2 regions of the Lacrimispora sp. genome follow, and region 2 is predicted to be linked to the other one. Evidence: a T-box and tRNA genes for the amino acid it is inferred to sense, from the RefSeq annotation. Region 2 holds a T-box; the other holds one or more tRNA genes.
What was found. A T-box is a leader RNA that pairs with one kind of tRNA and senses whether it is charged. The one in region 2 lies ahead of leuS (leucine--tRNA ligase), so its partner is inferred to be a tRNA-Leu.
Positions count from the first base shown of each region.

Region 1: it encodes a tRNA-Leu, which carries the amino acid that the T-box ahead of leuS (leucine--tRNA ligase) is inferred to sense. The anticodon was not compared.

Region 1 covers NZ_JBKVXF010000005.1:21,976-38,058, forward strand. The annotation lists gene ACLTWA_RS15740 (methyl-accepting chemotaxis protein) at 1-1,306, opposite strand, end outside; tRNA gene ACLTWA_RS15745 (tRNA-Leu) at 1,566-1,651, opposite strand; tRNA gene ACLTWA_RS15750 (tRNA-Tyr) at 1,692-1,773, opposite strand; gene ACLTWA_RS15755 (glycoside hydrolase family 13 protein) at 1,843-3,915, opposite strand; gene ftsH (ATP-dependent zinc metalloprotease FtsH) at 4,286-6,109, opposite strand; gene hpt (hypoxanthine phosphoribosyltransferase) at 6,119-6,646, opposite strand; gene tilS (tRNA lysidine(34) synthetase TilS) at 6,639-8,015, opposite strand; gene ACLTWA_RS15775 (SpoIIE family protein phosphatase) at 8,090-9,505, opposite strand; gene ACLTWA_RS15780 (FtsB family cell division protein) at 9,662-9,985, opposite strand; gene yabQ (spore cortex biosynthesis protein YabQ) at 10,003-10,359, opposite strand; gene yabP (sporulation protein YabP) at 10,377-10,661, opposite strand; gene ACLTWA_RS15795 (RNA-binding S4 domain-containing protein) at 10,751-10,990, opposite strand; gene ACLTWA_RS15800 (HU family DNA-binding protein) at 10,994-11,296, opposite strand; gene ACLTWA_RS15805 (ComEC/Rec2 family competence protein) at 11,793-12,773, shown strand; gene ACLTWA_RS15810 (methyl-accepting chemotaxis protein) at 12,847-14,841, opposite strand; gene ACLTWA_RS15815 (NAD(P)H-binding protein) at 14,935-15,573, opposite strand; gene ACLTWA_RS15820 (Rrf2 family transcriptional regulator) at 15,659-16,072, opposite strand.
Region 2 covers NZ_JBKVXF010000001.1:698,359-714,441, reverse strand. The annotation lists gene aroA (3-phosphoshikimate 1-carboxyvinyltransferase) at 155-1,432, opposite strand; gene ACLTWA_RS03560 (prephenate dehydrogenase/arogenate dehydrogenase family protein) at 1,446-2,543, opposite strand; gene aroF (3-deoxy-7-phosphoheptulonate synthase) at 2,540-3,556, opposite strand; gene ACLTWA_RS03550 (reverse transcriptase family protein) at 3,954-4,949, shown strand; gene ACLTWA_RS03545 (hypothetical protein) at 4,949-5,347, shown strand; gene ACLTWA_RS03540 (elongation factor G) at 5,497-7,599, shown strand; gene ACLTWA_RS03535 (CPBP family intramembrane glutamic endopeptidase) at 7,758-8,675, shown strand; T-box leader at 8,722-8,972, shown strand; gene leuS (leucine--tRNA ligase) at 9,191-11,605, shown strand; gene ACLTWA_RS03525 (DedA family protein) at 11,745-12,371, shown strand; gene ACLTWA_RS03520 (hypothetical protein) at 12,385-12,672, opposite strand; gene ACLTWA_RS03515 (hypothetical protein) at 12,699-13,259, opposite strand; gene ACLTWA_RS03510 (hypothetical protein) at 13,336-13,485, shown strand; gene ACLTWA_RS03505 (chorion class high-cysteine HCB protein 13) at 13,543-13,779, opposite strand; gene ACLTWA_RS03500 (alanyl-tRNA editing protein) at 13,935-15,098, shown strand; gene ACLTWA_RS03495 (AI-2E family transporter) at 15,100-16,083, shown strand, end outside.

The sequences.
Region 1 (16,083 bases), on a different contig from region 2:
TGGAAGAATTCAGTTCCTCAACTGCAACTGCCTGTTCTTCGCTTCCCGAAGCAAGGGCCTGGGAAGCACCGTTTACCTGTTCTGCTCCGCTGTTGACCTCTTCTGCTGTCAGCTGAACACTTTTAAGAGTCTCACTCAAACGCAGGGAAATGGATTCCATGGTCGTCCGGATGCTGTTAAACTCTCCCGGATATTCACATCTGCTTTGAACTGCCAGGTTTCCGTAAGAAACCTCCTGCAGGTAACAGGAGATATCCTGAATGATCTCCTTATATTTAAAAGCCATCTCATTGATCTTTTCTGCGATACTCCCGATCTCATCATTTCTTTCAATGGTCAGTTCCATATTCAGATCTCCGCCGGAAAGCCGTTTAAGAGAATCTACTACATTTCCAATGGGTCTGGTAATCCGGTTTATAATTCTTAAAACCGCAAGAACACCAAATACAAGAGAAAGAAGTCCCAGAACAATCGCACTGACTACAGACACTTTTATTCCGGACATAAATTCCGATTGAAGAGCCGTTACATTGACCGACCAGCCGTTGGTGCCTTTGATGGGCGTAAAGGAACCGATTTTCTTTTTTCCGCCTTCCTCATAAAAGCGAAAACCAGTTTCTCCCTGAATCATCGCCGTTTCAAGTTCCGCAATCTCACCGTATGTCTTCGGATTTGTTTTTGCATCTTCCACGCTGTTTTGTTTTGCCATCACAAGAGCAAAGTCATCGCTTGCCACCTTTGCTCCATTGCGGTCCAATATGTAAGTACTTCCCGTAGTTCCCAGCTTTGCATCAGCAATGATGTTTTCAAACACAGAGTAAGGAAATTCAAGAATCACCACAATGTCCCCAAATGGATAGGCATACTGAAAGGAGACAGAATCCTTTCCAATGATCGGATCTGATAAGAACGGAGTCCCGCTTTTTGCCTGCTGGTATGCAATATTATCATCATAGGCTTTCCCGTTCGCAACGGATTTTCCATCAGAGGAAATAATGTCGATCTTATTCAGCCCGTATTGGGAGCTGGAAATGTTCAGGAAAATGCCGATGTTACCTCCCCGTTCTGCATTTCCTTTCTCATACAGCGCGATGGACTCCGCTATGATAGAATACTCCTTTAACTGCTGCGTGATTTTTTCTGAAACCAGTTCCGACGTTTCCTCAAGACTCATAGCCAGTGATTTATGAGCCGTATCATAGATAAGATAAATGGAGCTTACAGACAGTAAAAATACAATGCAGGTAATACAGCTTATGGTAAACATGACCAATTCCTTTTTAATTCCCGTTCGGCGTCTGCTCATCTTTTACGAACCTCCAATATATGATTTGTGCTTTAAAATCCCTAAAGATCATAAGGATCCAATCTGTATATCGGACCGTTTTCAGATAGTTATAGCGTATTTACCATCTTTTTACAGCAGTTTTTCAAACTTTACTCACAATTTACACAATTTTTACAGTCATGCATACAGTTTTTCAGGCTGGGCCATGGTGCCTATGCGCTGTCATTCCAACAAAAAAAGATACCCATCAAATAATGATAGATATCTTCACCCTAAATGCCGGCGACCGGAATCGAACCGGTACGGGAGGTAAGTCCCGCAGGATTTTAAGTCCTGTGCGTCTGCCAGTTCCGCCACGCCGGCATTCTCATATATAATCGCAGTCACCTGCCGTTATATGGAGTGGGCGGAGAAGGATTCGAACCTTCGAAATCGTCGATAACAGATTTACAGTCTGCCCCCTTTGGCCACTCGGGAATCCGCCCATGCTTTATTAACAAGCGTCTGTTATTTTATCATACGGACAAGCAAAAATCAAGGGTTTTTTGCAAAATTTATAACTTTTCAATCCGATCTGCGGACAGCAGAACCGCACTCGTTTCCGGCATCCGAACGGTTATCCGGCCGTCATTTACTTCATAGGGAACTTCTCCTGCATTGTAGCCGCTGCCAAAGGTAAACATATGCCTTGTCATCGTCTCCCCGTCCCTTACCCCCAGCTGCCATACCGGTATTTCCACATCTCGTTCTCCCTGACAGTGATTCACCGCAACGGCACAGATACTGTCTTTATAAAACCTCCCATAGGAAATCAGGTGCTTTTCAGCCAAAAGCTGCTTTAAGGACCCCAGCCGGAGCGCAGGCAGCCGGTGATGAAGGGCAGTCATATACCGGTGGAATTCAATGAGTTCAAAGTTTTCATCGCCCCAGGGATAGGTTCTCCGGTTATCAGGATCCGTAAAGCCGCATACACCGGCTTCATCACCGTAATAAATGGTGGGCGCCCCCGGCCAGGTCATCTGGATCATGACACCTTCCCGAAAGATTCCATAATGGATGTCCTCAGAGGCAGCTTCCGGTCCCAGGGTAGACGACCGCCCCACTTTTCTGTTGGTTCTGGTAAGAAAACGGGAATGGTCATGGTTTGATAATTCATTCATCGCAGCAAAAAGGGAACCGGTCATCATGCGGCTCATGTGTTCGTTCATGGACTTAAAAAAACGTTCTCCGTCTCCAAACAGAGCCGGACTGCTTTCATCGCTGTGCTTTTCCATTCCGGTCAAAAACCAGCTGACCGGCTCCATAAAGGCATCATAGTTCATGACCGTATCCCACTGATCTCCATTCAGCCAGGCAGACGGATCTCCATAATGCTCTGCCAGAATAAGAGCCTCTGGATTCGCCTCTTTTACCGTTTTTCGAAAGGCTCTCCAAAAGTCATGGTTATACTGGCTGCTGTGGCCTAAATCCGCTGCCACATCAAGCCTCCAGCCATCTGCATGATAAGGCGCAGACACCCATTTTCCTGCAATACGAAGAACATCCTCATATAAGGCCGGGGATTCTTCATAATTAAGCTTTGGAAGGGTCGAATGGCCCCACCAGCCTTCGTAGGAATCATTATAAGGCCAGCCCCGGCCGTCGGAAAATTTAAAAAAGGAGCGGTAGGGGCTGTTCTCTGACACATATGCCCCAGGCGCATAATTTCCCGACATTTCATAGATCCGTTCCCCATCAAGCCATTTATGAAAGGATCCGCAGTGGTTGAATACTCCATCGAGAATGACTTTCATCCCCCTTTTGTGCAGTTCCTCCACAAACCGGACAAAAAACAGGTCGCTGGCTTCCAGATTTTCCTTTTCTGTGGTGCGGATCATATATTTCGCAGCATTCCGGTTATCTTCGGCTTTCGGATCTACCGCCTCGCCTCCATCCGTTACGATCACTCCGTAATGGGGATCGATATGGTCATAGTCCTGGCAGTCATATTTATGATTGGAGGGTGAGACAAAAACAGGGTTCAAATAGATCACGTCAACTCCGAGGGCCTTTAAATAATCAAACTTATCCCATATCCCCTGCAGATCTCCGCCGTAAAAATGTCCCACATCCATCTGCTGCGGATATTCCCTCCAGTCTCCCGCATGAGTAACCGGCTTTCCGATGTAGATATATTCCCGGTCAGTCACATCATTTTTCTCATCTCCATTGCGAAAGCGGTCCACAAAAATCTGATACATCACCGCCCCCTTCGCCCAGTCCGGCACAGAAAAGCCCGGAACCACACGGAAATAACAGGAGGCCAAAGGTTCCTTACAAGGCCCCAGACGGTTGTAATACCAGCGTTCTGCTCCCTTTTCTATCCGAAAGAAATAAAAAACCGGATCAGCTCCAACCACTATTTTGTATTCATAATAATCAAACAGCCCATCGGATCCGGCTTTTTCCATGGCTGCCTCACGGTCACTTCCTTTTTCTATAAAATAAACCCAATCCGCATCATTCCTTGCCGTACGGAAAAGAAACCGCACTTCTTCTCCCTTCGCCGGCTCTGCCGGAAAACGGAAATTCTCTGTCTCATCGGTAAATAACGCTTCTGTGTTTAACGCTTCTGACTGAAAACACATAGGATCTCCATTTCCTTTCTCTGCTTCTATAAATTCTATTTTATCTGATTGATCTTAAATATACAACCCGCCTTTTTCCAATAAACAGATAGAAAAAACGGTCAGCGGGGTAGCTGACCGTTTTTCGGAGAAGGTATTTCGTTTCTTATGGGGTGTAGCAAAAACTATATAATGTATTGGGGGGGTTTACGTTTATAAATATACCATGCTCTGCAAAATAAGTGTGCACAAACATCATTTTTTTCAATATGATTTTTTATGCACATTTCCCCAGCCCTTTGACAGGTTACAAAAAAGTGCAGAATCACAGGCAAAAACATAGACATTTTACCCGACTCTGCACTTCTATCTTCATTAAGCCTTCAGAAGCTTATATCACTTCTGCTGGAGCAGAGAACAGACTTTCAAATTCCTGCTGGCCGATTTTTTCTTTTTCCATAAGCAGCTTACAGCAGGCATGAAGTACATCTTCATGTTTCAAGATGATCTCTTTTGCCTTCTCATAGCACTCATCAATGATTCGTTTTACTTCATTGTCAATGGTGTTGGCCACCTGGCCGCCGTAATTCTTTGTATGGGCCAGATCCCGTCCAATGAAGACTTCATCACCGTCATTATCATAATTGATCATGCCCACCTGCTCGGACATGCCGTACTGGGTCACCATGGCGCGGGCCAGCGCTGTGGCCTGCTTAATATCCTGTGATGCTCCGGTGGTAATATCACCGAAGATGATTTCCTCTGCGATCCTGCCGCCTAAATCCACCATAATATCCTGCAGCATCTTTCCTCTGGTGTTGAACATATGATCATTCTCCGGCAATGGCATGGTATAGCCGGCAGCACTCATTCCCGTTGGAATAATGGAAATGGTATGAACCGGTCCCTGGTCCGGAAGAAGATGGAAAAGAATGGCGTGACCTGCTTCATGATAAGCAGTGATCTTCTTTTCCTTTTCGGTTATGATTTTGCTCTTTTTCTCGGCTCCGATGCCGACCTTAACAAACGCTTTATCAATATCGGCCTGATTGATGAATTTCTTGCTGTGTCTGGCCGCATAAATGGCTGCTTCATTCATCAGATTCTCAAGATCAGCACCCGTAAAGCCTGATGTGGTCTGGGCGATCCTTTTTAAATCTACATCTTCTCCCAAAGGCTTTTCCTTGGAATGTACCTTTAAAATATCTTCTCTTCCCTTTACGTCAGGTCTCCCCACGCCTACTTTCCGGTCAAAACGTCCGGGACGAAGGATGGCCGGGTCCAGAATATCCACACGGTTGGTCGCTGCCATAACGATGATTCCTTCGTTGACACCAAACCCATCCATCTCTACAAGAAGCTGGTTTAACGTCTGTTCTCTCTCGTCATGTCCTCCGCCCATACCGGTTCCTCTCCGCCGGGCTACGGCGTCGATTTCATCGATAAATATGATACAGGGCGCATGTTTCTTTCCTTCTTCAAATAGATCCCTGACACGGGATGCACCTACACCGACAAACATTTCCACAAAATCCGATCCGGATATGGAGAAAAACGGCACTCCGGCTTCACCGGCCACTGCCTTGCCAAGAAGGGTCTTACCGGTTCCGGGAGGTCCTACAAGAAGGATTCCCTTTGGGATTCTGGCGCCTACATTCGTATACTTCTGTGGATTCTTTAAAAAATCCACCACTTCTTCAAGCTCTTCCTTCTCTTCTTCAAGACCTGCCACCTTGCTGAAATTCACCTTGTTGGCATCCTTGGCAAGAAGTGCCCGGCTCCTGCCAAAATTCATCATCTTGGAATTGGCACTTCCGGCTCCTGCCCTGGCATTCATGACCATAAATAAAAATACCATAGCCATTGCCGTAAGTATCAGCGGAAGTGTGATGGTCAGGAATAAATTCTCCTTCTGGACGGCGTCCACAGTATAAGTGATTCCACTGCGGTCCAAACGGTCCTGAATTCCAATCACATCGGATACATTGGCCTGTTTTGTGGTGCCATCGGTCATGGTCATCTCAATCTTCCCGGTTGGGGGCGGATCGTTCTGCCTGATCGTAGCCGAGGCTATGGTTCCATTGTCTATTGCCTGCATCAACTCCTGGTTGGTGATGATTCCGCTTTTTTGGGGAAGCCTGCTGGCAAATAAAAGCATGATAACCAGAAGGAGCAGAAATCCCAAGCCTTTAAATGGTTGCTGTTGTTTTAACATGCTGCCTCCTTATTGCTGTTCTATAACTCCAATATATGGCAAATTCCTGTATATCTGATCGTAATCAAGACCATATCCTATGATAAACTCATCCGGTACTGTAAAACAGGTATATTTGACCTGTACCTGTGTCTTCACCCGGCGCTCCGGTTTGTCAAGAAGGGTACACAGCTCAATGCTGTTTGGATTTCTTTGTTTTAATACCTCAATTAAATAGGATAAGGTATTGCCGGAATCGATGATATCTTCAACGATCAGCACATCCTTTCCCTCGATGGGGTCATCAAGATCCTTCACGATCTTTACGATCCCGCTTGATACGGTACCTGACCCGTAGCTGGATACGGACATGAAATCCATGGTAAGCGGCAAGCTGATTCGTTTGGAAAGTTCACAGGTAAAGAAAACGCCTCCCTTTAATATACAGATCAGATGAAGCTTTTTTCCTTCATAATCTTTACTGACCTGTTCTGCAACTTCCTTAATCCTTGCTGCCACTTTTTCCTCTGATAACAATACACGTATCTTATCATCCATTGTCTTTTCCTCCGTCTAACTGCATTTGTATTACTGTATGGGTATCATCTGTTATCTTATAGTATTCACTGATCCGGTATCCGATGACCCAGAGGACATGGGAACCATCCGCAATTAATGGGATTTTTTCACGTTCCTCCCTGGGAACCTTTTCATCAATCATCAATGCCTTGACGGTTTTTCTACCGCCTCCGGCCAGTGTCATGTAATCTCCTGTTTTCCGATACCTCACTGAGAGTGCACATTTGATTTTATCATAATCAAACCATTTCGTATACCCGTTTTTGGGAATTTCCTGACCTTTTTTATAAGGAAAGACTTGAAAATCAACTTCAGGAAGGGGCCGTTCTTTGGAATTATCCACAGATTCCTTCTGATTTTTATTCTTTATCCACAGGCAGTCAGAAATCCGTACGGCAAGAAGCCCTCCCGGCAGATCCACCTGCTTGCCTTTGGGGGCGGACAGCAGAGCCGCGGCACTTTCCACATGGGTCATGGTAATGTCTTTCATGGACGCCCTGACCGACCGGATCATGGTTCGGATTACATAAGTCTTTATGATGTCATCTTCCTTTAAAAGAAATTCTGTTCTGACTGCATATGCAGTGACTGAACCAGTTTCATCCGTTCTCCGGATGCCATAGTCCTTTAAAAAGTTTTCTGCCTGTTTTTCCAGGTACTCATCAGCTTTTGCTGCCATTTCCCCGGCATGGATAATATTTTCTGCGGCTCTGGGATTGATCTGTTCCCGGATTTTTGGAAGAAGAATCCCCCTGATCCGGTTTCTGGCATAATCGGTATGGGAATTGGTTGAGTCTTCACAATAAGATATCCCTTTTTCCTTTAGATATGCAAGAATTTCCTCCTTGCTTACCGGCAGCAAAGGCCGGACAATCCGGTCTCTCACCGGCCGTATCCCCCCCAGCCCCTTTAGCCCTGTCCCGCGGAACAGATGATAAAGAATGGTCTCTGCCTGGTCATCGGCGTGATGGGCTACAGCGATTTTATCTGCGTCGAATGCCTTGCGTTCCTTTTCAAAAATCTCATACCGCAGATGCCTTCCGGCCTCCTCCACAGACATTCTGTGTGCTTTTGCATAGGCTGCCGCATCCACACGGATACAGGAAAAGGGCACCCCAAGAGACCGGGAAAGTTCCTTTGCGTACTCACTGTCCCGGTCTGCTTCTGCGCCCCTTAAACCGTGATGGACATGGACGGCCTTTAAAGAAAGTCCAAGCACCTCTTTTAATTCATGTAAGATTACAAGAAGACAGACCGAATCGGCTCCTCCGGAAAGCGCCACAAGGATGCGGTCTCCCGGAGTCAACAGCCGGTTCCGTCTGATAAACTCCAATATCGTTCTGTACATTCTGTCACCTTCCTTAGTTGATTTTCTCCCCTCTTTATTATAAATATACCCGCAAAACATGTCTGTTGCAATTATTATTTTCTTTTCCAGATGCCTGCAGTCAACACCGTCATATCATCGGCAGCGTTTTCCGTAAATGATCTCGCAAAGAGCAGAATCCGGTCTGCCATATCCTGAGGATTTTTTTTAGGCATACTGGCAATGAACTCCTTTAGCATGTACTCTTTGTCATCTGCCGGCAGAGCGTCTAATATTCCGTCGCTCACCATGACGATCCGGTTATCGTCCCATAGCTTTTTCGACAAAAGCACAGGTTCCACAGGATTTAAGATTCCCATGGGAACATCACCTGCTTCTAAAAGCTCTACCCCCCGGTCTGTCAATATGTAGGTTGCTGCCGCTCCCAGCTTCATGGCTTCCATAATGCCGGTTTTCAAATCAATGCAGCACAAATCCAAAGTTGCCGGATGTTGGGAAATACCGGTCAGCAAAAGAACCGTATTGACCATCTTTAAGGCGGCCCTGGCGGAAAACCCGGCTTCCAGAAGCCTTTGGGTCAGTTCAATGACCTGGCGGCTCTCTTCCTCGGCGGCTTTGCCGCTGCCCATACCGTCTGACAGGCTCATAATTACCTGACACGGCTGGACTTGTCCAAAGGTGTAGTTGTCACCGGAAACCTCTTCTCCGGTCTTTACCGCCTTTGCAGCCCCGTAGATGACCTGAAACTCTCCTTTTTCCACAAACCGTATGGTATCGGACTGTTTTGTCACCAGATTTCTTCCATCCGGTGCCACGGTCCACTCTCCTTCTTCCATTGCCGCTTCCAGAATTTCTGCCGCCTCCTTTACTGTGACGCAGCGTCCGTTCATGGTCCGCATGGTTAAGAATGCTTCCCGCTGCTGGTTTTCATATTCCAGCATCAGCATTTTTTCTATTATGATATGATTTTTCCGGAATGCCCGCTTTACCTCATCCTCCCATTCGGGAGTGATGTCAACGGCATGTTCGACCTGATGGGAAAATTCCTCTAAGATCATTGCCAGTTCCTTAAACTGCACAATGACTGCATCCCGGCTCTCCAAAAAGCGGTTCTTCCAAGCCAGATTCATGGTAGCCCGTCCAAGGCCCCGGTTTAAATGGACCATGTATTCATCTTTCTTTTTACAGGTTTCCAGAAAAAAACGGGGCATGTCCCCGTAGTCCACGTTCCCCTTTTGTTCAAATGCACGAATCAGATATTGCAGATAATACTGATTATCCTGTTCTTTCCCGGGATGCACAAAGCATTTATTACAGCCTGCGCATACCATGGCTGCCGCTGTTTCAAGAGCTGCCACGCCATCTTCCTTCGTAAGTCCCTGTTCTGTTGACAGTTCATCTGTGCACGCTTTCGCAAGTTCTCCTAAGGAGTTTGCCATGTCGTTTAATCTTTTAGCCGTGTATACATTCACATCAGCCATATCGTGATGTGCTGCCTTACGTCTGAACACAAAAATCCCTCCTGCCTGTTTCATGCTTTAGACCACATTATATACAGACAGAAGGAAAATATTTGTCAAAACAGCTGACCCATTATTTAAAATCGTACGACAGGTTTCTCCTATAAAGTCCACGTATCTTGGACATAGAGGGATACCCGCAAAACACTATTGCCTTTGCGACGGTTTCAGCAGAATTTCGTCAGGCTTCACAAGGCCAAGCTTTTGCTTTGCCACTTCTTCTATGTATTGTTTGGTTTGGACATAGACCCGGTAGTCCTCTAACTCCTTGGACCGCTGCTGTTCCTTGTCCACCTGCGCCTGAAGGTTTTCCAGACGGATTGCATACTCCTGCTCCTTTTCCTTCAGTGTGGCGCCTTTGATCGTAACAGTCACGGCAAGACTGAACACTACAAAAGTAATACCAATGAGGGTCATGCGGTTGCCCCATTTGTCTTTTCTTTTTCTTCTAGATCTTCCCATCTTATTCATTCATTCACCAGTCATCCCTATTGCCGTCTTTTGTGACGGAATAACATACGCATTTTCATTTTAAGATATTTCCAAAACTTTTTCAAGAACTTTAGAAAAAACCTGCTTATCATTCTGTCATACAGGAACATGCCAAGAAAAATCCCAACGATGACATACCCCCTTAATCCGCCGTCATTCTGCTCATATAGAAGGGAAAATACCGTCAGAGCGGCATATACCCAGAATACCATGTCCTCAATCCCTATAAGTGTATAGGAGTGAGGAACTAAAATACGGAAAGTTCGCAACAGGTCATATGTCATCATAAGCCCTGCACCCGTTAAAAAGCTGTAGAGCAGAAGTTTTACTTCATATACGATATGAACGCTCATATGACTCCTTCTGATTCTTATTTAAACAGCCTGGAAAGCAGAGATTCTCCGGATCTGCGCAGTGCTTCGTTGGAAGAATAATTTAAGCTCTCAATGCTGCCGTTTAGATCCACTTCCCCCTTTTCCAGGGTCAAACGGCTTACATGAAGATCCTTCCCCTTTAATGTCAAAAGCCCCATGTCAGTATCCAGGATCACCTGATTCTCGTCAAAAGACACCACTTCCCGTATTCCCGTCAACGTACCGGAGGCACGATTTTCTATTGTCAGCCTGTGAGGGCGGATGCTCATTTTCTCTTCCATAAGAAAAACCTCCTAATATACCTGTCTTAAGTATATTAGGAGGAGTGCTCCAATATTCCTGAAAATTATCATACGTATAAGAATTCCAGCTAAAGATACCGGTACAGCTCCTTTGCTTCATCCTTTTTTACCGTTTCTGCCACGTCAAGAACCTCAACTTTCACCGAACTGGTTCCAAAACGTATCTCGATCACATCACCCTGTTTAATGTTTAAGGAAGCCTTCGCAGCTTTGTCATTGACAAGCACACGGCCTGCATCACAGGCTTCGTTGGCAATTGTCCTTCTTTTAATCAGACGGGAAACCTTAAGAAACTTGTCCAATCTCATGGATTATGCGTTTACCATATCCTTTAAAGCCTTGCCAGCTTTAAACTTTGGTGTCTTGGAAGCAGGAATGTTCATGATTTCGCCGCTCTTTGGATTTCTGCCTTCTCTTGCTGCTCTTTCAGATACCTCGAATGTACCAAAACCAACTAACTGGATTTTCTCGCCCTTTACTAACTCTTCAGATACAACATCTGTCAAAGCCTTTACTGCCTTCTCCGCATCCTTCTTGGACAGTTCAGCCTTCTCTGCTACTGCTGCGATTAACTCTGCTTTGTTCATTGATATCTTCCTCCTAAAATGTAGCACTTTGCTACGATTATTCGCATTAACACGATTACTATATCATTTATAGCTGTTTCTCCTGTTTTTGTCAAGGTTTTTTCCTCTTTTTACGGGCTTTCTCCTGCATTTTTATCGCATCGCACAGGGCTTCTCCCTCTTCCGATAAAATCACCTTTTTATCGCCAAAAACATGGGGATTTCTGCGTATCATTTTTTCTTGGGGTCTGGCTGTGAATCATAACCTTTAAGCGAACAGCTTCAGGCTCTTATGGGTCTGTTTCCTGTCCCAGGAACAGCCATATCTGGAACGCAGTTTATTTGTAATATTTACGAAATTACTGAAAGTATACATGCCTGCCTTCTCTTCACACATTTTTTCTTTTATCTGATTTCCAGTGACCGTATACTTTTTGAAACATTTTCCAATTCTGAAGATTTTCTGACATTTATCTCCGGCCCCTGTTAAAAAGGAGAAGATTCTTATATAATAGTTTTAATTTAATTGAAACCGGAGGTTCCTATGAAAGAATTCAAATTCTGGAAAAAAGCAGCAGCTTTCCTGCTCTTTTTTAACATTGTTTTTTCTGCATTTCACGTGCAGACCGTATCAGCAACTCAGGGAGAAAATGATTTAACGGCGCAGGCCATGGGATTTGGCCCCGCCCTTGCCATCGGACATGGAGGCAGACTTTTTAACGGAGGCAGCTTATCTCTCCTGTCAGATTATGACAACCGGCAAATGCTTTCCATGGTCCTGCAGGACAAGAATGGCGAGCTTATCGTTATCGATGGCGGCTGGGATATCGATGCGGAACACCTGACCGACGTAATTAAGAGCAAAGGCGGCCGTGTCTCTGCATGGTTCATCACACACCCACATTCCGATCACGTGGGAGCACTGGTAAAGATCTTAAACAACCCGGACAGAAAGATCACGATCGATCAGGTTTATTACAATCTGGCAGACCAGTCCTGGTATGAAACAAAAGAACCTTCCAGATCCGATATGGTCACTCAGCTGCGGAACGCACTTGCAACGCTTCCTGCGGACCGTCTCCATGTCGTCCATAAGGGTGATGAAATCAAAGTAGGCCAGATCAGGGCCAAAGTTTTGAACGACCCATATCTGTTAGACGTGACTTCTGTCAACAACAGTTCTGTTGCCTACAAGTTCTTCTTAAATAACGTCAGCATCCTGGTGCTTGGAGATTTGGGACCGGAAGCCGGAAAGCTTCTGCTGAATGAGACAAGCCGGGAAGATTTGAAAAGCGATATTGTACAGATGTCCCATCACGGACAGTACGGGGTCAGTCGGGAAGTATATGAAGTGATACGTCCTAAAATCGCACTTTGGCCATGTCCGCTGTGGCTTTGGAACAATGACAATGGTTCCGGGATTGGAAGCGGTGACTGGAAGACTCTTGAAACCAGGCAGTGGATGGATGAGCTGGGAGTAAAACGGAATTACTGCATTAAGGATGGAGACCAGACTATTTATTAATAGGATTACGCAAAAAGCAACCCGACAGGTTATACAGACGGGTTGCTTTTTTTACGGTATGATTTTCAGACATTCAGATTTTAAAATGTTCTGCCTCTTTAAGCATCTGCCCTGTGGCATTCGTCAATATCTGGGCTGATTGAGCGACGCTGTCTATAGAGGCACTGATTTCTTCTGATGAGGCCGATATCTCCTCTGATGATGAAGATATTTCTTCTGATGCTGCTGAAACGCTTTGTATTTTATCTAAGATCGCATATTTATCCGTATCAATTGCCTTTGCGGAATTTCTTACGCTTTCTATCTTTGGCAGCATTTCATTGATTCCATCAATAATTCTGTTAAAGGATATCAGCGAATCTTCGATTACCTTAAGCTGGTTTCCAAGTTCTTCATCCATAGAAGAAGAATTCTCAATGATCCCCTCTGCTTCTGACAGCAGTCCGTCAGTTACGCTGCTGATGTTTTCTGAGGAAATCCTTGACTGTTCCGCAAGACGCCTGACCTCTTCGGCAATAACAGAAAATCCTTTTCCCGCATCTCCTGCCCTGGCGGCTTCAATGGATGCATTTAAGGCCAGAAGATTTGTCTGAGAGGCAATGCTGTTCATCAGCCCTGTGATTTCTCCTATATGCTTTATGGAATTTCCCAGAGCATTGATTCTGTCAAAGAAATCCTTAAAAGAAAGGGAAATACTTCCTACCGACTGATTCAGGGCCTGCATGTTCCTGTTGTTATCGGTTGCCATATTGTTGATTTCTTTGGAATTTGAGTCAATCAGGCGGATTCCGTCAAGCATATCGGACAGCTTCTGATTAAACTGCTCCAGTATGTCTGTAACGGTAGCCAGTTCTTCTGCCTGATTGCTGGTCCCCTGGGCAATTTCCGTGATCATATCCGATACGTTTTGAGAACCGGAGGACACTTCTCTTATGACAGTATTCAGGCTTTCGGTCTGTGTATTAATGTCCCCGGAGCTGACCTTAATTCCCTGAATCATACTTCCCAGGGATTCCTGCATGGTTTTCATGGATCTTGTCATTTCGCCGATTTCATCCTTGCGCTTTAAATTCCTGACGGGAACCTTCCGGCTTAAATCCCCTTCTGCCAATTGCTTTAAATGCTTAGAAGTTGATTTTATCGCCATGGAAAATGCAGTTGCCATAATATATACAAAAACCAGACTGAGCAGCACGAACACAGCGGAGGTAACTTTTGAAGCTTTCTCCAGACCTCCAAGTACGGATAAAGCCTCCTCCTTTGTCATCGTGATTCCCACAGACCACTCCGTATTTTCTACCGGAGCATAGCCTATGTATTTATCAATTCCTCCATAACGGAACTGGCCCATTCCAGTTTCTCCGGCTGTCATCCGTTTCTGAATATCGGCCACTGCCTGAAGTTCCGGGTTCTTTTTTGCCGCTTCCAGTCCGTTATACTTTTCAATGACTAACTGCTTGTTTGGATCGGCCACTGATGTCTGATCCTTATTAATCATATATGCAGTTCCATTCTTTCCCACCTTTACCTGATTTGTCAGTTCACTTAAATAATTGCCGTCTCTCGTTTCCACTAAAACCCCAACGACTTTTTCTCCATTTCTGATTGGAGCTGCATAAGGCACAACCAGAAGATTCTCAGGTGTGACGGTTGGATCATCGACACTGGCTTTTCCTGATAAGGCATCCTGAAAAAACCTGTACTCTTTTAAATCACCGGTAGTGGTTCCGTCTGTATTTATAAGATTTCCATCCAAGTCCGCGATTCCCAAACGGACGGAACCGATTCTTTCATTTTCCCCTTTGAGAATCTTCATCTTATCTTTAACCGCTATTGACATATCCTTTATATCATCTCTGGCCGCAATCGCCTCCAGTTCTTTCATCTCACCTTCAATTCTTCCTGAAATATTGTTTGCTGTCTGTCTGGAAATTTCGGGTATCAAAATTTCAAGATTGGATTGTAATGCCTTATTTGCATTATAATAAGAGACGTAGCTCAATCCCACACAAACAGCAATTATCAATATTCCCAGGTAAACCGTCATCTTAACGTTTATGCTTTTCATAAAATCTCCTGTTTATCTGCCGTACATTGTCATACCTTTGTATTTAAACTCTTTATCATTCAGACGTTTGTTCACAATGCATTACTTAAATGCTTAATCAGACACGGTAAAACGTCCGCGGATAACCGTTGGCTGTTCTATTTCATTTAAGACAGCAACTGCCATGGTTTTGCTTGTGGTATGTGATTTTCCATCTGCTGCTGTCAGAAGGTGATCCTTTCCCAGCACCGGAGTACTCTTTTCACCGGGCGTAAAGGAAGCAGAGGGGGAAACTCCCACCCAATTGACATTCTCAACATTCTGCAAGAACAGCAGTTCCTTTAGCTGGTTCTCAGGAATGGAAATCCATGCCTCAGAACCTGGAGTTTTACGGATGGTTTCCACAAAGCGTTCTCCCGTCTCATCAAACAGGCTTCCTGCCCCTAAGATAAAAAACAGACGCGGAGAGCTGGTTTCCCGAAATAATGCGACCAGCTTTGCAGCAAGGTCTACATGAAGATAAGCCAGATTCGGTGCCGTAGCAAACGCGTTGACCACCACATCAAAGCCTTCAAGATCCTTTTTTTCCAGAGAGAATGCATCCTTTATCATTACCTTTGCGTCACTTCCGAGAACTTCTTTTGCCTGTTCTTCGTTTCGCACGATAGCTACCGCTTCATGCCCCCGCTCTTTCGCCTCTCTGTAGATTTCCCGTCCTGCCATACCTGTTGCTCCAATAATTGCAATATTCATAAATATTCCTCCATTCTTTCTGGCCGTCACTTCAGCCTCAATTATAATTTTATTTACGTAACAGCCTTCCGTGGTTTCGTAAACACTACTTTTCATTCAGACGGCTTACGATTTCGGAAAGCCGTACTTCAGCAAGCTGTTTTTCAAAGGTATCCTGAAGCTTATCATACACTCCAGTCAGACTTCTGCCGATATTCGCACCTACAAAACAATGTTCATTGGTATTGGTATGCATATCAAAAATCCTGTGATTCTCTTCAACCGCAAGAAATACCTCAAGCAAAGAGATTTCATCGCTGGGCTTATTCAGTCCTGTGGCCCCAAGTTTTGTCTGAACCTTTATCAAATCTGCCTTTTTAAGTTTTCCCATAAGGCGCCGTACCAATGCCGGGTTCGTCCCGATGCTGCCTGCAATCCAGTCAGAGGTAATGGGATTTCCATTGTTAAGGGCAAGCATACATAGAATATGAATGCTAACTGAGAGTTTTGTAGAAAACAATTGTTTGGTTC
Region 2 (16,083 bases):
TTTTATTTTCTCCGGCATTTTTCATTATACAGGATAGTTCTGCGAACTCTCCTGTATAATGAAAAGCACGACCTGCAGGATGCACATGACGCTTAAAAGGAAGATGTCACTAAAGTGACGGCGTGTCAATGAAAGGGTCTGACAAATCAGACTCTTATTTATTCAATGATTGCAGATCATGGTAAAAGCCAGGATAAGAAATATTAACACATTCTGCGCCTGATATTTCTGTTTCCCCTTCTGCACATAATCCGGTGACTGCAAAGGTCATAGCGATCCGATGATCCAGCTTGCTGTCAATAAGGGCTCCGTGAAGCGGTTTTCCTCCCCTGATGATCATGCCGTCGTCTGTTTCCTGAACATCAGCCCCCATGGCTGAAAGGTTACGGACCATGACTTCAATGCGGTTGGATTCTTTTACTTTTAATTCTGCAGCATCCTTTATAATGGTTTCGCCCTCTGCAAAGCATGCCATGGCAGCGATCATAGGAAGTTCGTCAATCAGTCTTGGAACAATGGCTCCTTCAATGGTTACGCCGTGAAGGTTACTGGATTTGACTAAAACATCTGCGGTAGGCTCTCCGGAATCCGTATTTTCATTAAGAAGAGTAAGATTGGCACCCATATTCCTGCATACGGAAAGGATGCCGTCACGGGTGGGGTTGATGCCTACATGTTTAATCAAGATCTCAGATCCTGGAACCATGAGTCCTGCCGCAATAAAGAATGCTGCTGAGGAAATATCCCCGGGAACTTCAATCTTATTGCCGTAAAGCTCTTTTGCCGGGGAAATACAGGCGGTAGTACCTTCTGTTTTCACATCAGCACCAAAGTATTTTAGCATGATTTCTGAATGATTCCTGGAGATATAAGGCTCAGTCACTTTTGTCTCCCCCTCGGCATACAGACCTGCCAGAAGAATAGAAGATTTAACCTGGGCAGAAGCAACCTTACTGGTATAGTGGATGCCGTGAAGGGGTCTTCCGGTAATGGCAAGAGGCGCACAGCCATTGTCAGAAATGCTTCGGATATCAGCGCCCATTAAGGATAAAGGTTCCATAATCCTTTTCATAGGACGCTTTTTTATGGACTCGTCACCCGTTAAGGTCACGTCAAAATCCTGGGCGGCCAGTATGCCCGAAATCAGGCGGGTAGTTGTTCCGCTGTTTCCGCAGTCAAGGATGGTCTCCGGTTTTTTCAGTCCGTGCAGTCCGTTCCCTTTCACAGTAACGGTGTCTCCGTTTATTTCAATGGAAATTCCCATTTTCTGAAAGCAGGAGATGGTGGAAAGACAGTCGGCGCCCTGAAGGAAATGTCTGATTTCAGTCGTTCCTTTTGCGATGGAGCCGAACATCACACTGCGGTGGGATACGGATTTGTCACCCGGTATGGTTATTTCTCCCTTTAAAGGGGAGGCTTTTGTGAATTTCATAGAATACCTCTCTTTAATTCGATATTAAATCATAATGATATCGTTCCAGTTGCTTCCATGCCTGTTCCATGGTTTCCTTATCATAAAATGCGATTCTTAAAGTCCCTTCTCCGTGTTCACGGTTATGGTTAATGCCGATATTTTTTATGCTGATGCCTTTTGCGGCCAGAATTACTGACAAGGTGGAGATAGCACCCACTTCATCAGCCATATTGACTGTAAAGAAATGGTCCGGTGCAATGGGACCATTGGATTTTTCTGAAAATGTGTTCCGGTAATCCCGGGAGGTTTCAAACAATTGGTAAATATACGGACCGTTTTTTTTCTCTAATTCTTCAAGAATCTGGTTTAATGACGCAATGTATCGTTTTAGTATCAGGGAAAGATTTTCATGGTTTGTCATGCAGATCTGTTCCCAAACTACAGGAGAAGAGGAAGCAATCCTGGTAATGTCTTTAAATCCGCCTGCGGAAAGCCGTTTCATCAGTTCCTGCTGGTTATCGGAATCTTTCACCAGATTCACCAGGCTTGATGCCACAATATGAGGCAGATGACTGATAACAGCAGCCACAAAATCATGCTCTTTGTAATCCAGAACCAGAGGAATGGAACCGATGGATTCGGCAATCTGTGTCAACCGGTTTACCTGCTCCTTTGAGGAGCAGGTAGTAGGGGTGATAATATAATAGGCATTTTCAAGCAGATGATCAGTGGAATTTTCATATCCGGTTTTTTCGGAGCCTGCCATGGGATGACCGCCCACAAAACAATGCTCCATGCCAAGGCGTCTGACTGCTTCGTGGATATCTGTCTTGGTACTGCCTACATCCGTGATAATGGCACCTGGCTTCAAATAGGGGCGGATCTTTTCTAAATATTCTGCATTATATTCCACCGGTGTGCAAAGGAAAATCATGTCACATTCCTTAAGTTCCTCTCCGATGCCATCTAAAATAACATCTACGATTCCCTCTTCTTTTGCTTTTTGCAGCTTTGATCTTGAGCGCATGTAAGCCATAATCCTGGTATCTGATTTTTCACGCTTGATCCCTTTGGCAATAGAACCTCCAATCAGACCAAGCCCGATAAAGGCAATGGTGGCTTCACTCATGAAGAAATCCTCCCGGAAAGTTTTGCATAAGGTTCTAATTCTTTCATCATGTGATGGAACTGGTCAAAAGTCAGGGATTGCGGACCATCGGATAAAGCACAGGAAGGGCATGGATGGACTTCCACGATAAGACCGTCGGCACCAACTGCAAGAGCAGCCTTTGAAATGGGCTCAATGTATTCACGCACTCCCGTAGCATGGCTTGGATCAATAATCACAGGCAGATGGCTCTTGGAACGGATTACAGGAACTGCGCTGATATCCAGGGTGTTTCTGGTGGCAGTTTCATAGGTGCGGATGCCGCGTTCGCAAAGGACAATGTTAGGATTTCCCTCGGATGCAATGTATTCAGCCGCATTCAGCCATTCATCAATGGTAGCACATAAGCCTCTTTTTAACAAGACAGGAACTCCGGCCTTGCCAGCTTCCTTCAGCAGTTCAAAGTTCTGCATATTACGGGCTCCGATCTGAATCATATCCACATATTTAACTGCTGTTTCAAGCGCACGCAGGCTGGTGGCTTCACAGATAATATTAAGTCCGGTGGCTTCTCTGGCTTCCTTCATGTATCTTAAGCCTTCTTCCTCCAGCCCCTGAAATGCGTAAGGGGAGGTTCTTGGCTTGTATGCACCACCTCTTAAAAACTGTGCACCGGCTTTTTTTACGGCAACCGCTGTTTCCAAAAGCATGTCTCTGTTCTCGACGGCACATGGTCCTGCCATCATGGTGAAATGACCTGCGCCGATCTTTGCGGTACCTACTGTTATAACAGAATCGTCCGGATGGAATTTTTTATTGACCAGCTTATAGGATTCTGTAACATTCATGATTTTATCAACACCGTCAATCAGTTCAAGGTTAGCACCCTGAAGCTTTGACTTATCGCCAATAACTCCTACGATTGTAACTACGGCTCCTTTGGATAAGTGCGCCTGAAGGCCATTGGTTTCAATAATTTGTTTGACTCTGGTTATAGCTTCCTCGGAAGCGTTGGGCTTCATAATAATTATCATAATGCATTTCCTCTCTTTTTACAAATGTTTAATCCCAATTGTATAAGATTCCCCCTCTCTTGTCAACGCTTTTATGCTTTAAAGTTTAAAACTTTAAAGTGAATGATTGCTTTTGGGCTTTTCCCTTGAAATTAGTGGTATAAATCTCATCCTTATGGTAGAATATCTGTTATGACAGCAGAAGCAATAGTATTGTCGGTTTTACAGCCGCAGGACAGCGAGTCGCTGTCTGGATATTTAACGTATAGGAAAAGACCGCAATCTGCTGCGAGGTACTTCTGCACATTGCATGTGCGTGACGCATGCTGCTGGTACATCTTCGCATCTTACGGTATCATTATTGTATTGCTTCTGCTGTTTCTTTGACGGATTTCAGATAGAGTGAGGGGGTATGCCGATGTATCAGCCAGATCTTTGGAAATACTGTATGCCTGTACACTGCCGGGACATGCTGTTGTCTTTTCGCCTGTTCGGGGAGGAATGGCCGGATGAGAAGGTGATTGCATGTCTCTATGCAGTCAGCAATCATACGGAGCGTCATTATAATGTCATTCGGATTCCGAAGAAAAACGGGGACCGGAGAATATTAATGGTTCCTGATGATCTGCTTAAACATATACAAAAGAATATTCTGCATCATATTCTATCCGGGTTTGAGGTTTCAACCTGTGCCCAGGCCTATCAAAAAGGAGCTTCTGTGTTAAAGAACGCTTCGGTCCATACTGGAAAACGGCTGGTTTTAAAGCTGGATATAAAAGACTTTTTCGGGACTATTTCTTTTCCCATGGTTTTAAAAAGTGCATTTCCTCTTAAATATTTCCCTCTGCCGGTGGGAACTATGCTGACCGCCTTGTGCTGCTGTCAGGAATTTCTGCCTCAGGGAGCACCGACTTCACCTGCCATTTCCAATCTGGTCATGAAGCCTTTTGATGAGTATATGAAACGATGGTGTGCCAAACGGGGCATATCATACAGCAGATATTGCGACGATATGACCTTTTCCGGTGATTTCCTTCCGGGACCTGTCATACGCAAGGCCGAAGGCTTTTTAAATGCAATGGGATTTTTCCTGAATGAAGAGAAAACAAGGGTGCTTTCCTGCCACAGGAGGCAATCAGTCACAGGAATCGTGGTAAATGAAAAGGTGCAGGCATCTGCTGATTACCGCAGAAAGGTGCGGCAGGAAGTCTATTACTGCCTGAAATTCGGGGTGAAATCCCATTTAAAAATGACAGGGAGAGCAGGAAAAGACTCGGAAGAAGAACAGCGTTATCTTTTTTCCCTTCTTGGAAAGATCCGGTATCTTCTCTATATCAAACCAGAGGATGCATGGTTTCAGGAGGCAAGGGAAAAGGTTTCTGATTTGATTATAAAACACATGGAGGGTAAGTGATGAGAAAAATATGGAAAAGACTGGCTGTCTATAGTGCCTGCAGCCTGCTTGGGGCTGCTGCCCCGGCATTTATGCCCGGAACTTCTGTGCATATGGAAGCAATGGCTCAGACAAAACCAGGGATCAATACGTTTGGCTGGCAGCAGGAGCTGGACGGCTGGAGATACAGAAACAGTGACGGTTCTTATGCAAAAGGCTGCTTTGGAGCGGTGGAAGATGTATGGTATTATTTTGATTCGGAAGGCTACATGGTGACCGGCTGGCAGCAGGTAGGGGATGACTGGTATTATTTTGAAAAAGACGGACATATGGTCACGGGCCCGGCTTATATTGCACAGACATATTACTATTTTGAAGCAAGCGGGAAGCTGGATGAAAGTTTTTATGAAACGGATTAAGTATGCAAAGAGGGCCTTGCCCTCTTTTTTTTGGAGAAAAAGAAAAATGTCGAAATATATTTGTACAAATTGTATGATATACTTGCAATTATACGACATTTTTAGTAAAATATTATCATAGACTTTAATACGGAACAGGAGGAATGCTTATGAACGTGTATGGAACCAAACAGATCCGCAACGTTGCCTTACTCGGGCACGGGAGCGCCGGCAAAACTACCCTTGCAGAAGCAATGGCGTTTGTGACCGGAGCCATTGGCAGAATGGGAAAAGTGACCGATGGCAATACCATCAGCGATTATGACAAAGAAGAGATAAAGAGACAGTTTTCTATCTCCACTTCTTTGATTCCTTTGGAGTATGAAGGAGAAGAGGGGCCGATTAAGGTCAATTTGCTTGATACTCCCGGGTATTTTGATTTTGTAGGAGAAGTCGAAGAGGCCATCAGCGTGGCGGACGCAGCTATCATTGTGGTAAATTGCAAGGCCGGCATTGAAGTTGGGACTTATAAGGCATGGGAACTGTGTGAAAAGTACAAGCTTCCCAGACTTTTCTTTGTAACCAACATGGATGACGACCAGGCAAGCTTTCGTGAACTTTTGCTTAAGCTGGAAAAAGAGTTTGGAAGAAAAATTGCACCGTTCCATCTTCCTATTCGTGAAAATGAAACGTTTGTGGGATTTGTCAATGTGGTCAAGATGGCAGGACGGCGTTTTACCGTCAACAGCGATTACGAAGAATGTGAGATCCCTGAATACAGTCAGAAAAATCTGGGAATTGCCCGTGAGGCTTTAATGGAAGCGGTGGCAGAGACCAGCGAAGAATATATGGAACGGTATTTTTCAGGAGAAACGTTTACTTTGGACGAGATATCCTCTGCGCTCAGAGAGCATGTCATTGAAGGCAACATCGTTCCGGTCATGCTGGGGTCCGGACTGAATGCCCAGGGGGCAAAGATGGTGCTTCAGGCCATCGATAAGTATTTTCCGTCCCCGGACCATTACGAATGCATCGGGGTGGATATCTCCACAGGAGAACGGTTCACTGCCAAATATAACGATAATGTCTCTTTGTCGGCCCGTGTGTTCAAGACCATTGTAGACCCTTTCATCGGCAAATATTCTTTGCTGAAAATCTGTACCGGAACATTAAAACCTGATTCTGTGATTTTTAACGTGAACAAAGATGCAGAAGAAAAGGTGGGCAGGCTTTACCTGTTAAGAGGCAAGGAAGCCATTGAAGTGCCGGAATTAAGAGCCGGAGATATCGGAGCTGTTTCAAAGCTCAATGTGACTCAGACCGGTGATACCATAGCCCTTCGTTCTGCCCCCATCGTTTACCATAAGCCGGAGATTTCCACCCCCTATACTTATATGAGATACAAAACAAAATCAAAAGGAGATGACGACAAGGTTTCCAATGCCATTGCAAAGCTGATGGAAGAGGACTGGACCTTAAAGGCGGTGAATGATACGGAAAACCGCCAGTCACTTTTATATGCCATTGGGGACCAGCAGCTGGAGGTGGTGGTCAGCAAGCTTTTAAACCGCTATAAAGTAGAAATCGAGCTGAGCAAGCCCAAGATCGCTTTCCGTGAGACCATTCGGAAAAAGGTGGAGGTTCAGGGGAAATATAAAAAGCAGTCAGGAGGACACGGACAGTACGGGGATGTAAAGATGGTCTTTGAGCCTTCCGGTGATTTGGAGACCTCCTATATTTTTGAAGAAAATGTCTTTGGGGGAGCGGTGCCAAGAAACTATTTTCCGGCAGTTGAAAAAGGAATTGCCGAATGTGTCTTAAAAGGTCCTCTGGCGGCCTATCCGGTTGTTGGAATAAAGGCAACATTAATCGATGGGTCTTATCATCCGGTAGATTCTTCGGAACTGGCATTTAAGATGGCAGCTACCCTGGCATTTAAAAAGGGATTTATGGAAGCCAGTCCGGTCCTTCTTGAGCCGATCGCTTCCCTTAAAGTACGGGTTCCGGATAAATTTACGGGCGATATCATGGGAGATTTAAACCGGCGGAGAGGCCGCGTGCTTGGAATGAATTCCGACCATCACGGAAAACAGGTAATTGAAGCGGATATCCCCATGTCGGAGCTTTATGGCTACAATACGGATCTCCGTTCCATGACAGGAGGAATGGGAACATATGAATATGAGTTCAGCCGTTATGAACTGGCTCCTGGAGATATCCAGAAAAAAGAAGTGGAAGAACGGGCCTCTAAGATTGATAAGATCGTGGGATAAAATTATATATAATTGTAAATAATATTCTTTGATAAAGCTCCGGCCAGGCATAATCCGATGTCTGGCCGGAGCTTTATTGAATTGGGATGCAGCAGGAGAAGAATTGCGCTTTTATCCAATCTGTGATAAACTGGTACAAATTGGCAGGAGGTAAGACCATGGTGGAAGACAAAAGAATGATAAGGAGGGCATTTACCAGAGTGGGGATCGGTTACGGTGCATTTCTGGCTGTGACTCTTGTTTTACAGCTTGGGATCGGAACTTTAATTGCAGCACTGTCTTTTATTGATGTTACTGTATCCATAGGAGACTGGTATGTATTGTTCACATCACTGGCTAACTACGTGGTGGGTGGTATTGTTACGTATCTGATTGTCCGGGATATGCCTGTTATATGCAAACCCGTTGCAAGAAGAACCAGTGGTAAATTGCTGTTTGCCGGTTTTCTTGTCTGCATCAGTGGGTTATACCTTGGGAATGTTATCGGTCAGATGCTGATGAGGCTGGTATCCGCTCTGCAGGGGAAGCCTATGATAAATCCGGTGGAACAGATTTTAAACGGACTGAGCGGCTGGGCAATTTTTCTCACAATGGTGGTGATGGCTCCAATTTGTGAGGAGATTATTTTCCGGAAGGTGATCATTGACAGAATCAGGCTTTATGGTGATAAAGCAGCCATCGTTGTTTCCGGTTTTATTTTCGGCCTTTGCCACGGGAATTTTTATCAGTTTTTTTATGCTTTTATTATTGGTGCTGTATTTGCATATATTTACATACAGACGGGCAGACTTCGTTATACCATAGTATTTCACATGATTATCAATTTCCTTGGTTCTATGGTGGGATTAAAGGTTCAGAATGTGCCCTGGCTGCTTGGTGTATACGGAATCCTTATGCTCAGCGCGGTGATTGCCGGAATTGTTTTGTTTCTGCAGAACAGAAAGAATCTGGTGTTTCAGCCGGGAGATTATGAAGCATGGGGAAGGGGCGCATTTAAAGTACTGTTTTTAAATTTCGGAATGATCTTCTTTTTCCTGGTATCTGCCGCAACCTTTGTTATTTCGGAGATTTCGTAAAATGCAGTTGACACATTTCTCCAGTTATGTTACATTAACAGTTAGCAAAAATACTGTGATTAGGAGTAGTAAGCAGTCTGAGACATGCAGAGAGCCGGCGGTTGGTGAAAGCCGGTTGGGGAAGGCGGCTGAACTGGCCTATGAGTAGCGTACCGAAGGAAGTCTATGACTTTTGTGTAGGTATTGCCGGAGACCTGACCGTTACAGCGGGCGGATATGAATTTGATATCCGATTGAGAGCATACGAGCAATGTATGAAATAGAGTGGTACCACGCGGTAGATCCTGCGTCTCTATAGCTGTCCTTTGATGGCTTGAGGCGCTTTTTTTATCGTATAGGATAGAGTTCATCCTATACGGTAAAAACCCTCCGGGAGGATCGCACTGCGGCGGTAAGGTTTCATGTCGCCAAGGCGACCCGCCGCAGGCGGAGAAATTCCGCTTGCGGGATTCTTTCTTGTTTTAACCGTGTGCATCTGAATTAAGGGAAATCCCTTTCTAAAGGAGGAAATTTTTATGGCAGCATCTTATAACCACAGTGCCATTGAGAAGAAATGGCGTGAGAACTGGGCAAAGAATCCCATCAATGTGAATGATGGAAAGAAACCAAAATATTACTGTCTGGATATGTTTCCATATCCGTCAGGAAGCGGTCTTCATGTAGGACACTGGAGAGGCTATGTGATCTCTGATGTATGGAGCCGGTATCAGATATTAAAAGGCCATTATGTGATTCATCCCATGGGTTGGGATGCCTTTGGCCTTCCGGCTGAGAATTATGCCATCAAGATGGGAGTTCATCCTGCAAAATCCACAGCAGAAAACGTATCCAACATCAAACGCCAGATCAATGAGATATCCGCTGTTTATGACTGGGATATGGAAGTCAATACCACAGACCCTGAATTTTACAAATGGACGCAATGGATCTTTGTACAGATGTTTAAAAAGGGTCTTGCTTATGAAAAGGAATTTCCTATTAACTGGTGCCCTTCCTGTAAGACCGGTTTAGCCAACGAAGAAGTGGTAAACGGGTGCTGTGAGCGCTGCGGCACTGCAGTAACAAAGAAGAATTTAAGACAGTGGATGTTAAAAATCACTGCATATGCGGACAGACTGTTAAACGATCTTGATAAGCTTGACTGGCCGGAAAAGGTGAAGAAGATGCAGACGGACTGGATCGGAAAATCCTATGGTGCTGAGGTAAACTTTAAAGTAGACGGCAAAGACGATGTAATTACAGTTTATACAACCAGACCGGATACCCTGCATGGTGCCACCTTTATGGTCCTTGCGCCGGAGCACAGCCTTGCGGCCTCCCTTGCAACCCCGGAGAATAAGGAAGCGGTTGATAAATATATTTATGATTCTTCCATGAAATCCAACGTAGACCGCCTTCAGGATAAAGAAAAGACCGGTGTTTTTACCGGAAGCTATGCAATAAACCCTTTAAACGGAGCAAAAGTACCGATCTGGCTTTCTGATTATGTTCTGGCCGATTACGGTACCGGAGCTATTATGTGTGTACCTGCTCATGATGACAGAGACTTTGAATTTGCAACCAAGTTCCACATTCCGATTATCCAGGTCATCGCAAAGGATGGGAAAGAAATTGAACACCTGACAGAGGCTTATACCGATGCAAGCGGTATCATGATTAATTCCGGTGAGTGGAATGGCATGGAATCCTCTGTTCTTAAAAAAGAAGCACCTGCCATGATTGAAAAAATGGGGATGGGCAAAAAGACGGAAAACTATAAGCTTCGTGACTGGGTGTTTTCCAGACAGCGTTACTGGGGCGAACCCATTCCGATCATTCATTGTCCTCACTGCGGCAATGTTCCGGTTCCGGAAGATCAGCTTCCCTTGACGCTGCCGGAGGTGGAAAGCTATCAGCCCACCGGAACGGGAGAATCCCCTCTTGCGGACATCAGTGACTGGGTAAATACTACCTGCCCCCAGTGCGGTGCACCTGCAAAGAGAGAGACCAATACCATGCCCCAGTGGGCTGGCTCTTCCTGGTATTTTCTGCGCTATGTAGACAGCCATAATGAAAAGGAACTGGTATCCAGAGAAAAAGCAGACAAATATCTTCCGGTAGATATGTATATCGGCGGCGTGGAGCATGCAGTGCTTCACCTTCTGTATTCCCGTTTCTATACCAAGTTTTTAAATGATATCGGAGTTGTGGATTTTGACGAACCGTTTGTTAAGCTGTTCAACCAGGGAATGATTACCGGAAAGAACGGAATCAAAATGAGCAAGTCTAAGGGAAATGTGGTTTCCCCTGACGATCTCGTCCGTGATTACGGCTGTGATTCCCTTCGTATGTATGAGCTTTTCGTAGGGCCGCCGGAACTTGATGCAGAATGGGATGACAGAGGAATCGAAGGCGTCAGCCGGTTCTTAAACCGTTTCTGGAACCTGGTATCAGAAAGCTGCGGCAAGGATGTAGAAGCGACCAAAGAGATGATCCGTCTGCGCAATAAGCTGATATTTGATATTGACCAGCGTTTTAATCAGTTCAATTTGAATACGGTAATTTCCGGCTTTATGGAATACAACAATAAATTTATTGAGCTTGCAAAGAAGACAGGAGGTATTGATAAGGAAACGCTTAAGACCTTTGTGATTCTTCTTGCTCCATTTGCGCCTCATGTTGGAGAAGAATTATGGCACCAGCTTGGGGAAGAAGATTCCGTCTTCCATGCCCAGTGGCCGGAATGTGACCAGGAAGCCATGAAGGATGATGAGATTGAAATTGCAGTCCAGGTCAATGGAAAAACAAGAGCAGTTGTCACCCTCCCGGCAGATGTATCAAAAGAAGATGCCATTCGTGCAGGAAAAGAACTGATTCCTGATAAAATAACAGGAACGATTGTGAAGGAAATTTATGTTCCTGGAAGAATCGTAAATATCGTCTGCAAATAATCATCAAGTTTTACGTTTGAAATAGGCAAGTAAGGACATTATGGCCTGTCACTATGGCTGCTAATGTCCTTATTTGCGGGTATGAAGAAATGTATGTATTCTGCTGGTGATATTACATAAATTCAGAAAGGCATTAAAAATGGATCAATTCATAATACAGGCAATGAATCAGTATGGTTATCTTGCAATCATGTTTTTTGTAATACTTGAGAATGTTTTCCCTTTTATTCCCTCAGAACTGGTGCTTACCTTTGCAGGATTAATGACCGCCCAGTCTGCTATGACCATAACCGGGGTAGTTATTGGCGCGACTGTTTTATCTGTGATCGGCTCTCTTTTGCTTTATGGAGTCGGCAGGTTTCTGTCGGAGGACAGGCTTGCGGCTCTTGTTGATACAAAGCTCGGAAGGCTTCTTGGTTTTAAAAAAGAAGACATCTATAAATCTGCAGACTGGTTTCAAAAGAAAGGGAAATATTCCGTTTTGTTCTGCAGATGTGTTCCTGTTTTAAGATGTCTGATTTCATTGCCGGCCGGTACAGCCAGGATGAACTTATTTGCTTTTATTATTTTCACGGCCATTGGTTCCTTTTTCTGGAACCTTCTGCTTGTAAATCTGGGGGCTGCAGCCGGGAATAACTGGGAAGCTATTGTGCATAAAGTTGGGTTTGCCACCTCCATGATCGGAGTTTTCATTCTTGCAGCCGGGGGTATCGCCTTGCTGATGTTTTTAAAGAAACGCATCCGCAAGGCAAGTTCTGAAAAATAATACAGCAATTGCATTATTTTTTATTGCGTCTCATCATATTCTTTGAAAGCATTCGAATGGTATCTAGACGGCTTTTTTCGGCAGGGCTCATATTGGCGCTCATGATGGAGATAAGCAGGTCTGTTTCTTCGTCGTTAAACTGGATGCCTTTCTGGCTGGCCTCCGCATTTAAGGATAAAAGGGTGGTCATAAGCTGGTCCTTTGGAGTAGATTCTACTTTGGCGGCAAATTCAGTCAGCATGGAGATTTTTTTTGGATTCATTTTTTTGAGCCTTGGATCTTGTTTCCAGTTGGAATTCATAGATTTGTTTCCTTCCTTTCTTCTGGTTAATTCATCTGCTGCATGGCAGACATCATAAGCTGCATGGTTTCAAGCCTGGATTGCTGTTCCGGAGGCATGAAATTTTTCAGTTGTTCAAAAGGCATCCGTCCCAGCGGATTATTTTGACGGCGGGTATTCTGGGATTTATTCTGCCCTTCGGTTTTGTTTTGTCCATCAGATTGCGCCTGCGCCTGCACCGGGACAGTAGAACTGGGAACCGGTTCCTGATAGGCTCCGGCCAGCTTAAATCCCTGGAAGAAGTTGATGAAAAGATCTATGAGGTCCTGCTCCGCCTGATTGGCATAGGGCTTGATGGTATTCAGCATTTCAAGAGGGGAGTCGGGCGATTGTCTGTTGCCGGCCGAACAGATTCCCATGGCAGCTACCTCTCCCTCTTCAAATAGGTTTATGGTACGCTGCAGCTCGTTGAATTTAACGAAGGTAGATATAAAACGCTGCTGGGTAACGTTCATATAAGGCAGGGCAGCCTTCATCATTTGAAGGTGGTTATCACCGATGAGGGAGTCCAGATCATTTGCGCGGATGTTTTCTTCATTATTATTCATGGTTTAAGATCCTTACTTTTCTTGTTGACAATATATGCAGCTGCATATATTAGTATTACAGGAGAGTGATATAGATATGAGAAGCCGATTAATTATAGATGGAAATGCTGTATATGAAATTGATGATGAATGCATGAATCGGAAACAGAACCGGAATACCGGTAAAGGAGGCAACAGCCAGGGCCCTTTTCAGAGGCCAGGGAAAGAAAACGGTCAAAGCCGCTGATGGATAAAAATGAGGCCCGGTCCTGAAAAAGGACCGGGCCTCATTTTATGTTCGTGTTTAGCAGCAGAAGTTATTTCCGCCACCAAAACCGTTACCGCCGCAGCAGCAAAGAAGAAGGATGATCCAAATCCAACTACCGCATCCATCATTGCCACCACATCCGCCACAACTGTTACCGCCGAAACCGTTACCGCCGCAGCAGCAAAGGATCAGGATAAGCCAAATAATATTGCCACATCCACTATTTCCTCCGTCACATCCGCATCCACAGTTAGTTGCTGCCAGATCACTCATATTGGTTCCTCCAAATAATTTGTTTACAATGTAAGTGTATGAATATCAGCTTGCCACTGTTTCCACATTTTTTCGTAAAATTTTAGATTTGTTATGATTGAACTTATCCAATTGTTGTGTATAATTAGTAACAACAGGAAAATGAGGAGTAAATGATGGAAAAATTATATTATGAAAAGCCGTATGTGAAAACATTTGAAGCTAAGGTATTGGACTGCAGACCGGGAAAGGACGGGCTTTATGAAGTTGTGCTGGACCGGACGGCCTTTTATCCGGAGGGCGGCGGACAGCCGTCAGATATGGGACGGCTGGGAGAAGCGGCAGTCCTTGATGTTCGGGAAAAGGCGGAAGAAATTGTTCATATAACGGACAGGCAGGTTTTCGCCGGCAGTACGGTAACTGGAATCATTGACTGGGAGAGAAGGTTCTCCCATATGCAGAACCATTCGGGAGAACATCTTCTGTCAGGAATCGTACATAAGCATTATGGCTTTGATAACGTAGGATTTCATATGGGAAAAGATGAGATAACCGTTGATTTTAACGGAGTTCTTTCATGGGACCAGATAGAAGCCGTAGAAACAGAGGTCAACAAAATCATATGGGAGAATGTCCCCATACGGGAATCCTGCCCTTCCAAAGAAGAATTATCTGTATTGGATTACAGGAGCAAAAAAGAATTAAGCGGCCAGGTCCGCATTATTGAGATTCCGGGAGGAGATGTATGCGCCTGCTGCGGAACTCATGTAACAAATACGGGAGAGATCGGGATCGTAAAGGTGACAGGCCTGACGAAATATAAAGGCGGAGTGAGAATTTCCATGCTGTGCGGAAAGATGGCCCTGCTTGATTATCAAAAAAAGCAAAATTCCGTATCTGGGATTTCTGTTCTTCTGTCAGCAAAATCCGATGAAATTCTGGGAGCGGTTGAAAAGCTGAAAGAAGAAGGCTTGAAAAAGGAGAGCAGGCTCAACCAGCTGTCTAAAGAGCTTTTTGAAAAAAAGGTAATGGAATACCCGGTGTCAGAGGAACCTCTCCTGGTTTTTGAAAGTGGGCTGGCTCCCGCTGAATTAAGGCAGTTTTGTACCATGCTTTATGAAGAGAACAAAGGGAGCATCGTTCTTGTCTGCTCTGGAGAAGAGGATATGTATCAGTATGCCATAGGGAGCAGGTCCGTGGATATGCGCCAGCTCAGTAAGACGGTTAACAGCCGGTTAAACGGCCGGGGCGGCGGAAGTGCAAAGATGGCGCAGGGGACCTTTCATGCCTTTATGCAGGATATTAAAAAGGTCTTTCAGGAAGAATTAAAAGGAGAATAGAATGGAGTTAAATGACAGTACTATTAAAAAGCTTCGCTGGCTGATTGTATTTGCAGTCGTAGCAGTTGTGGCCGGTTTTAATTACCGCAGCCTGTTTGGATTTGCCGTAAAATTATTTGGATTCCTGACCCCTCTTTTGTTTGGAGGAGTAATGGCTTTTATCTTTCATGTGCCGATGCAGAGAATTGAAAAGCTCTTGCCCTTAAAGAAAGAGAGCAGGCTTTTAAGGCCCATAAGTCTGTGCCTGTCAATCATATTTGTAGTAGGAATCGTAGTTCTTGTAATATTTGTAGTTATGCCTCAGGTGTTTGATACCCTGTTAAGCCTGCAAAACAGTTTTCCGGCTTTTCTTACAAGTATACAGAAAGAAGCAGAGCTTTTGTTCGCTCAATTTCCTGAGGTGGCAGATTATATCAACGGCATTCAGATTGACTGGAAATCCTTTCTGGACCGGGTGGTTGAATTTTTAACAACTGGTGCGGGAACAGTGCTTTCTTCTACGGTATCAGCGGCGATGTCCATAATCAGCGGTGTTACTACATTTTTCATTGGTTTTGTATTTGCCATTTACATCCTGCTTCAAAAGGAAACGCTGTCACGACAGTTTAAGAAGCTGATGAGGGCCTATCTTCCGGAAGCGGTTACTGACCGGACGCTGGAAATACTACATCTCATTTATGAGACATTTTCAAGCTTCTTTGCGGGCCAATGTCTGGAAGCTGTTATACTTGGAACTATGTTCTTTATTGTACTTTCAATCTTTCAGCTGCCATACGCACTGCTCATAGGCGTATTAATTGCATTTACCGCCCTGATTCCCCTGTTTGGGGCGTTCATAGGCTGTGCCATAGGAGCATTCCTCATGTTGATGGTGGAACCCCTCAATGCCTTTGTTTTTTTAATCATATTTTTTGTACTTCAGCAGCTGGAGGGAAATCTGATTTATCCCCATGTGGTAGGTAATTCCGTAGGTCTTCCTTCCATA